DNA from 4 places in the Ectobacillus sp. OTK genome. Region 1 is predicted to be linked to each of the others. Evidence: riboswitches for the same ligand, from Rfam matches in the RefSeq annotation. Region 1 holds a riboswitch; each other region holds the start of a gene.
What was found. Region 1 has a riboswitch for S-adenosylmethionine ahead of mtnK (S-methyl-5-thioribose kinase). Riboswitches for the same ligand answer to the same signal wherever they lie in the genome.
Positions count from the first base shown of each region.

Region 2: another riboswitch for S-adenosylmethionine. It lies ahead of AC6HZ4_RS26690 (PLP-dependent transferase); the one in region 1 lies ahead of mtnK (S-methyl-5-thioribose kinase).
Region 3: another riboswitch for S-adenosylmethionine. It lies ahead of metE (5-methyltetrahydropteroyltriglutamate--homocysteine S-methyltransferase); the one in region 1 lies ahead of mtnK (S-methyl-5-thioribose kinase).
Region 4: another riboswitch for S-adenosylmethionine. It lies ahead of metK (methionine adenosyltransferase); the one in region 1 lies ahead of mtnK (S-methyl-5-thioribose kinase).

Region 1 is NZ_AP048547.1:3,962,651-3,964,852, forward strand. Features, by position in the region: gene mtnA (S-methyl-5-thioribose-1-phosphate isomerase) at 1-87, opposite strand, end outside; gene mtnK (S-methyl-5-thioribose kinase) at 84-1,265, opposite strand; SAM riboswitch class I at 1,363-1,508, opposite strand; gene AC6HZ4_RS19600 (carbon-nitrogen family hydrolase) at 1,593-2,202, opposite strand, start outside.
Region 2 is NZ_AP048547.1:5,395,572-5,397,773, reverse strand. Features, by position in the region: gene selA (L-seryl-tRNA(Sec) selenium transferase) at 1-693, shown strand, start outside; SAM riboswitch class I at 760-865, shown strand; partial or broken gene AC6HZ4_RS26690 (PLP-dependent transferase) at 1,002-1,175, shown strand; gene metA (homoserine O-acetyltransferase MetA) at 1,156-2,061, shown strand; gene AC6HZ4_RS26680 (homoserine dehydrogenase) at 2,190-2,202, shown strand, end outside.
Region 3 is NZ_AP048547.1:5,128,984-5,131,185, forward strand. Features, by position in the region: gene metE (5-methyltetrahydropteroyltriglutamate--homocysteine S-methyltransferase) at 1-1,311, opposite strand, end outside; cobalamin riboswitch at 1,473-1,665, opposite strand; SAM riboswitch class I at 1,777-1,887, opposite strand; gene tagU (polyisoprenyl-teichoic acid--peptidoglycan teichoic acid transferase TagU) at 2,155-2,202, opposite strand, start outside.
Region 4 is NZ_AP048547.1:4,816,665-4,818,866, forward strand. Features, by position in the region: gene metK (methionine adenosyltransferase) at 1-1,060, opposite strand, end outside; SAM riboswitch class I at 1,204-1,313, opposite strand; gene pckA (phosphoenolpyruvate carboxykinase (ATP)) at 1,620-2,202, shown strand, end outside.

The DNA of each region.
Region 1 (2,202 bases):
TTCTGTTGGAAGCTTTGTTTGATTTAATAAAGAAATAAAGTCGCCCTTCCATTCTACAGACTGAGGAATCGCTAATACTGTGCTCATGCTTGTACTTCCTTTCTTTGTTCCGCTGCTGTAAACTGTGTGCGGAAAATATCAAGGGCCGGTTCCTTTGCAAGAAGCAGCGCTCTGCCAAGACGAAGCGCATGACGCTTTGCTTCTAAACGAGCCTCTTTGTCAGCAATGCCATCTAAGTCAGCTACATGCGCCAAACCGATTGTACGGCGGATTGTTTCACAGCCTGCAAATCCGACCGCATCGCGGAAGATGTTTTCAAGTACGACCTCCAGCCACTCCGGAGCAGCATTCACGTAAGCATCTGCGCCCTCTGTTTGCCACAGCGCTGTAAAGGTTTGCGAAAATACCTTCCAAGTATTCTCAACATGCCAGAACAAAATCTCACGCTTTGCCTTCTCACGAGAGATTGCATTCATCAGCAGGTTTGCGAAAAATTGTCCCAAATCAAAACCGATCGGCCCGAACGTGGCAAACTCAGGATCAATCACCTTCGTTTCAGACGCAGTTGCAAAAATACTTCCTGTATGCAAATCGCCGTGCATTAATGCCTGTTTATTCGTTAAAAACTTATATTTATATTGTGCCGCCTGCAGCTTTAACTCTCTGTCGTTCCAAAGCTCCTCAACCGCTGGCTGCAGCTCTGGCTCAAAGTTGTTTGTATTGTAGTTTCCAAACGGATCCGTAAAGACTAAGTCCTCCGTAATTTTAGATAAGTCCGGATTCACAAATTTCCCTTCTAGCACGCGTTTTTCTTGTGCTTCCATACCGAAGTCAGATGTGTAAAACAAAGTTTTCGCCGCGTACATTCCGATATGCTCAGATAATAACGGATAATCCTCGCCGTCGATGAGCCCCTTGCGCGCAATTGTCATGCGGGATAAATCCTCCATAACAGTAATCGCCATTTCCTCATTATGATAGAAAACCTCCGGCACAAGCTCCGGTACATATTTCGCTGCTGTTTGCAGCGCATTGCTTTCAATCGTCGCGCGGCGAAGAGAGAGCGGCCAGCTTTCGCCGACAACCTTTGCATATGGAAGGGCCTGTTTAATGATAATTCCCCTCTCTTCACTTGTAATGTGGAACACCAGGTTTAAATTACCGTCTCCGATTTCATTGCACGTTAAGAGCGCATCTTCTTCAAAATATCCGTGCTGCTTTGCCAGCTCGACTGCAGTTTCTACTGTTAATGGTTTATATGTCATCGTAATAGCCCCCCTAAATTAGTATTCGTAAATAAGGGGTTTTCCATAAGAAAAACCCCTTTCGTTAACGAAAGAGGTTTGAAAGCATTCTTCTCCCCTCTTATCTGTCAGAAAGTTTCTCTTTCTGCTGGAATTAGCACCGTGCCTTACTAGGCGCCACGTTTGCGCCCCATTTCACAATGGTATTACGGCCGGTTGCTGGGCTTCATCGGGCCAAATCCCTCCGCCTGCTCTTGATAAGAGTATATATGATTGTCAGAAAATTTTAAGATTCTGAAAAGAATATACAGTTCAAAGATAGGAAAGTCAATAGCTTTTCTGCTATTTTTACTTGTATAAATCTGGACGGCGATCCTCAAAAACTGGAATGCCGCGACGCACCTCAGGGATTTTCGCAAAATCAAGCGTACCAACGAGCGTTTCGGCTTCTTCTCCTGCCTCCGCTGCAATTTCGCCCCAAGGATCAATGATCATGGAATGCCCCGCAAACACATTGTTTGGATCACTTCCAGCGCGGTTGCATGCCACGACGTAGCATTGATTTTCAATCGCGCGTGCCGTCAGCAATGTACGCCAATGCGCAAGACGCGGCAGCGGCCATTCCGCAACGATAAACAGCACCTCTGCTCCCTTCGACGTATGCACGCGCAGCCACTCAGGAAAACGAATGTCGTAGCAAATAAAGCCGGCGCATAGCACATTGTCGATTGTGAAATGCCCTGCGTCGCTGCCAGATGCTAAAAACTTATGCTCATCCATCAGCTGGAACAAATGCACTTTACTGTACTCGCCGACAAGCTCGCCGCTTCGGTCGAACATATACATTGTATTTGTTACGCCATCGTCCGTACGCTTCGCAATCGAACCGCCGACGATGTTTACGCTATACGTTTTTGCCCAATCACTCATTACCTTCTTTGCATGTACTCCGTCAACA
Region 2 (2,202 bases), 1.4 Mb from region 1:
GGATTTACAAAAAGTGTTTCTACAGAGGAGCTCATTGCATTGCGGCGCCGGCATGAGCATGTTTTATATTATGAGGACCTTGGGAGCGGCGATATTCTTGGTTACCGGCACTTTGGAATTGGAGACGAGCCAGTTGTACGCGAGGTAATTGCAGCGGGAGCTGACCTCGTCTCGTTTAGCGGCGACAAGCTGCTCGGCGGTCCGCAGGCAGGGATTATCGCTGGTAAACGAGAGCTGATTGCCAAGCTCAAATCCCATCAATTAGCGCGTGTGCTTCGCGTCGATAAAATGACATTGGCTGCACTAGAGGCAACACTTTCTTCGTATGTAAAGGGAGAAGCGGCTGTGAGGAGCATTCCGGCTGTCCATGATATTTTAGAAGGCACGGAGCCAATTCAGGAGAGAGCGCAGCGGTTTATCGAACGAATGGCTGAATTGGAGCAATACCGATGCAATCTGGAAAAAAGTACATCAATGATCGGCGGCGGTACGATGCCCGATGTAGAGCTGCCGACGTATGTTGTCGCAGTTGAGCATTTTCTTAAGGAAGCTGCCCAGCTTGCGGAGGAATTGCGAAGTTCCAAAGTTCCGGTTATCGGTCGGATCCAGCATGGCAAGCTATTGTTAGACTTTCGGACTGTAAAGGAGAACGAAATGGAGCTGCTTATCGCATCCTTTGAACAAATAGTATAAACATTCAAAAAACAGGTTGACAGTGCCGCTTAATTTCGATACAATCAGCACTAATGAATGACATACGACTTATCAAGAATAGGCAGAGGGAACAGGCCCTATGAAGCCTTGGCAACAGCCGTAAAACGGAATTGTGCCAAATCCTGCAGGTATATTTCCTGAAAGATAAGAGAGGTATGAGCCGGATGATTTTGGACATAACTGCTTCTTTTACCTGCGGGAAAAGGAGCAGTTTTTTTATATCTTAAGAAAGTATATATCGAGGAAAGAAGGGGACGGGAATGGGGGAGGCATGGAAGCGAGGATCGATTCGCCCGGCGAGTATAACACCTCGCCAAATGACGGAGGAACAGCAGGTTCTTGCTGGAGTCGCACCTGACTTAATTCGTTTGTCCGTCGGTATTGAAGAGGTGGAAGATTTTATTGCAGATTTACATCAAGCATTATCCGGAGGAAAAGAGTATGCCTATCATCGTGGATAAAGACTTGCCGGCTGGCAAAGTCCTACAGAAGGAAAATATTTTTGTTATGACGAAGGAACGTGCGGAGCATCAGGATATCCGTGCGCTCAAAATTGCCATTTTGAATCTTATGCCAACGAAGCAGGAAACAGAGGCACAGCTGCTGCGTCTTCTTGGCAACACGCCGCTGCAGGTTGACGTTCATCTTCTTCATATGGAATCACATACGTCAAAAAATGTGTCACAGGAGCATTTAACGAGCTTTTATAGAACATTCAGCGAGGTAGAAGGAGAGAAATTTGATGGATTCGTAATTACCGGAGCTCCGGTAGAGACGATGGAGTTTGAAGATGTGAATTATTGGGAAGAGTTAAAACGTATTATGGATTATACACAAACCCATGTAACATCCACTCTTCACATTTGTTGGGGTGCACAAGCCGGTATTTATTATCACTATGGCATTCCGAAATACCCGCTTGAGAAGAAAATATTCGGTGTTTTTGAGCATGAGGTAAAGGTGCAGCACGTGCAGCTTATGCGCGGATTTGATGAATACTTTTGGGCGCCTCATTCTCGGCATACAGAGGTGCGCAAAGAGGACATTATCAAAGTACCAGAGCTGCAAATTTTGGCAGAATCTGAAGAAGCAGGCGTTCATATTGCCGCTGATACGAAAGGGAAGAACATTTTTGTGTTTGGTCATAGTGAATATGGGCGAGATACGTTAAAGAAAGAGTATGATCGTGATATAAGCAGAGGGTTAGAAATTGAGGTTCCAAAAAATTATTACCGGGACAATGATCCATCTAAAAAACCGATTGTGAAGTGGAGAAGCCATGGGAATTTATTATTTTCCAACTGGCTCAATTATTACGTATATCAGGAGACTCCATTCATTTTATGAAGGTGGTAACGTTTTCTTTACGTTAAACTCATAAATAGTATTCAGAATGTTGACAATATATTGTTTTTTACGACATGAAATTATATAATTGCACATAAATATCATTTTGTAAAAAGGGGTGGACTACAGTGGAAGAAATTC
Region 3 (2,202 bases), 1.2 Mb from region 1:
GATTGTTGTAGTTGGAAGAAGCGGTAATTGAAAAGCCTTTTCCTGCAGCTCTTGACGGACTGTAAATGGTGCTTGCCGCTCTGCTCTATACGTATGCAGGCTGCGAATCGCTTCCTGAACTTGTGTATTGTTTCGAACTGATGATTGATTTAATGCTTCTATAGCTTCTACACTTGCAGTAATTTCTGTCTGCACTGTTTCCTTTCCTTCTTGCAGTCCTTTTGTAAGTACAACAATTTCATGTAATTTTTCATCAGCAAATGATAATGCATCTTTTAGAGTCTCAGTGAGCGTTTCTTCGCTTTTCACTGTCACAGGCACATGCAGTAAGCTTGATGAAGGCTGCACAATTAGGCGATCTTTTGAAACTACCTCTGCAATCTCTGTAAGAATGGAAAACTTATCATCAAGATTTGCACGCCATATGTTACGCCCGTCAACTACTCCAGCAGCAAGCACCTTGTCTTCTGGGAACCCGTACTTTTTCAAAGCAGCAAGATTCTGGCCGGAATCATGTACAAAATCAAGTCCAATTCCTTGAACAGGAAGTGAGATGACATCTTTGTAATGTTCAATGCTCTCAAAATAGGTTTGCAAAATTACCTTTATGTTTGGTGCTGCTTCATGCAATGTTTGATAAATATCATTGCATAACGCAACCTCTTCTTTCGAAAGCGTTGTTGATAAAATCGGTTCATCGATTTGTACCCACTCTGCACCTTCTTGTTGTAATGTGCGCAGGATGTCAGCATAAAGCGGTACAAATTGATTAACAACTGTTTTAAATTCACTTTTTTGATAGCCTTTTGACAGCTTTACAAATGTTACAGGTCCTAAAATAACTGGCTTTCCATCAATATTAAGTTTTTGTTTAGCCTCTTTATAAAATTGAAGCGGACGGTTTTCAACAAGAGCAGGTACCGCTTCGCCCAGCTCTGGAACAATGTAGTGATAGTTTGTGTTAAACCATTTTGTCATTTCAGACGCAACCGCACCCTTAGTGCCCCGTGCTATATTAAAATACGTTTCAAGCGATACTGTACCTCCGCCATATTCAAAGCGTCTTGGCACTAAGCCGAACATAACAGCTGTATCAAGTACATGATCATACAAGCTAAAGTCTCCAACCGGGATCAGATCAATTCCTTGCTCCCTTTGCTTCTGAAGGTGCTGCAGGCGAATCTCTTCAATTTGCTTTAAAAATGCTTCTTTTTCTAGTTTCCCTGCCCAAAACTGTTCAAGTGCTTGTTTCCATTCGCGTTTTTCACCAATTCTTGGATAGCCTAAATTTGAGCTTTTTACTGTATTCATCGTATTTTTTACACTCCTCATATGTTTGTATTTTCATCCCCAACTAAAAAATCTCCCTTTTCTAAATAGAAAAGAGAGATTCATACGCATAGCTAACTAGAGTTGAGATATCCTGATTTTCTCAACACGTATTCCTCACTCCTCTCTATATCCTCGTAGAGTACAAGCGCACACAACAGGCAGGTCTCCTGACTTAGGCTCATCGCTTCTTATCCCTTCCCATTTCAACATGAAACAGTGGCTCATTGATAAGTCGCTCCCCATCACAGTGGCGGGACCGTGCCGGCATTTCACCGGTCTTCCCTTTTAAGCTGAGTAAATGATTTACACAGCACCTAATGCATTTTGTTATGTAGTTTTTAATAAGAAAGATGCTGGGTCTCGGCCCGCTTTTAGCTTATCCCTTCCTAAATATAAAAAGCCTCTCTATTCCAAATAGAGAGGCTTCATTATTTATGGAATCCCCTCTTATTTGTCAAAGCAATATGCTTTGCAGGAATTAGCACCTTTTCAACAAAGCTGTTGAATGGTTGCCGGGTTTCACAGGGCCAGTCCCTCCACCGCTCTCAATAAGAGTTTTTAGTATCTTATTAATATTTTGAATTTAATAGCCATGTTAACATAATAATCTCAGGGTGTCAAAAAGAATTTTCAAAAAATATGAATCTTGAGTGATTCCCGGTCCACTGTTTGCGATAGGCTATAATACAGAGCTACTGCTTGGGAAAGCATTATCCCCTCTATTTGGAGAAAAAACCATCCAGAAACATCCAGCCTATTTTCGTATAGAAAAACGACCTTGTCAATTGACAAAGTCGTTTTCCATAGTCTGAAGCAGAGCGCTTATTGCAGCTCTAAATGCTGACGAAGCTTTTGTGAAATCTGCTGACG
Region 4 (2,202 bases), 850 kb from region 1:
CCGCTGGACGAAGGTCGAAGTTTTTGCGAATTAAATCAACTAATACATCTTCAGTTACTTTGCCTGTTCCAAATGTATCAACGGAAATAGATACTGGCTGCGCTACGCCGATTGCGTATGCAAGCTGCACTTCCGCTTTTTCTGCAAGCCCTGCTGCTACGATATTTTTCGCAACATAACGAGCTGCATATGCTGCAGAACGGTCTACCTTTGTAGGATCTTTACCGGAGAACGCACCACCGCCGTGGCGGGCATATCCGCCATACGTATCAACGATGATTTTACGTCCTGTCAAACCAGCATCGCCTTGTGGTCCGCCAATTACGAAGCGGCCTGTTGGATTGATAAAGTATTTTGTATTTTCGTCAACAAGCTCGGCCGGAACAACTGGCTTAATTACATATTCTTTAAGGTTACGCTCGATTTGCTCGTGCGTTGCTTCTGGATGGTGCTGCGTGGAGATAACGATTGTGTCAACACGAACTGGCTTGCCATTTTCATCGTACTCAACCGTTACTTGCGTTTTACCGTCCGGACGAAGGTACGGTAATGTATCATCCTTGCGCACTTCCGTTAAACGGCGGGATAGCTTGTGTGCAAGAGAGATTGGAAGAGGCATAAGCTCTTTCGTTTCGTTACATGCAAAGCCGAACATTAAACCTTGGTCGCCCGCGCCGATTGCTTCAATTTCTTCATCAGACATAGAGCCTTCGCGTGCTTCTAGTGCTTTATCTACACCCATTGCGATGTCAGCAGACTGCTCGTCAATGGAAGTTAATACTGCACATGTCTCAGCATCAAAACCATATTTCGCGCGAGTATAGCCGATTTCACGAACTGTTTCACGAACAATTTTCGGAATGTCTACATATGTAGAAGTTGTAATTTCCCCTGCTACTAGCACTAAACCCGTTGTTACCGTTGTTTCACAAGCTACACGTGCATTGGGATCGTTTGTTAAAATCGCATCCAAAATAGAATCTGAAATTTGGTCACAAATTTTGTCCGGATGTCCCTCAGTTACGGACTCAGACGTGAAAAGACGACGCTTGTTTGTCATTGGTAAACCTCCCTTAATCTATTGCGTACGGAACTCATCCCTAAATTAAATTGTCATACGACATTCTTAAAATTCCCAAGAAAGCAAAATAAAAAACCTTCCCATTCGAGGAAAGGTTGAATGTGTCATTTCTTTGCCTTTCACTCTTATCGTTCAAGACATTCATGCCTTGCATCAGGTTGAGCACCTTTACCTATTCGGTGAGGTTGCTGGGCTTCATAGGGCCTGTCCCTCCGCCAGCTCGGGATAAGAGAGTATCCGTCTAAAGGATATAGTATAGAAATAACATAACTTTGTCAATTCATTATCTGCACATTTTAGCAAAAAAATCCTATCTATTTATGTGATGATAAATGCAGGCAAAACAAGTCCAATGGTTCACATCAATTCTCTGCAAAATATCCTTTATTAATTTTTGTCGAAGGAAAAACATTCAAAAAGGTGCAAATGTACAAACAATTATCAATAAATAGTATACATTATTTATTTTAATGTGTTATACTTTTTGTAGATGATGTGAGATATTTCTCTATAATTTAAACAAAGGATGGTTTTGATGATGAGTACTGTGAATGTCCAAATCGAGTTACATGAACTATTGAATGGAAGCAATGCACATGTGCAATTAAGCGTACCGCAATTAGTAGAAAAGGTTTTGATGAGAGAAGAGGGAAATCTAACTTCTACAGGTGCTGTTTCTGTTTCAACTGGGAAATATACAGGACGTTCTCCGAGAGATAAATTTATCGTTCACGAAGCATCCGTCAAAGATAAAATTGATTGGGGCGTAGTGAACCAAGCAATTTCTGAAGAAACCTTTCATCACTTATACACAAGAGTGCTGGAATATTTAAAAGAAAAAGAGGAGCTTTTCGTATTCAAGGGCTTTGCAGGTGCAGACCGTAACTCCCGCCTTCCGATTCAGGTTGTAAATGAATTTGCGTGGCACAACTTATTTGCACATCAGCTATTCATCCGTCCAACGGAACAAGAGCTTGCAAACCATGAGGCGCAATTTACCATCATATCTGCTCCAACGTTCAAGGCAGATCCAGTACTTGATGGAACAAAATCCGAGGCTTTCATTATCACCTCCTTTGAAAAGCGTATTGTGCTGATTGGAGGTACAGAGTACGCGGGAG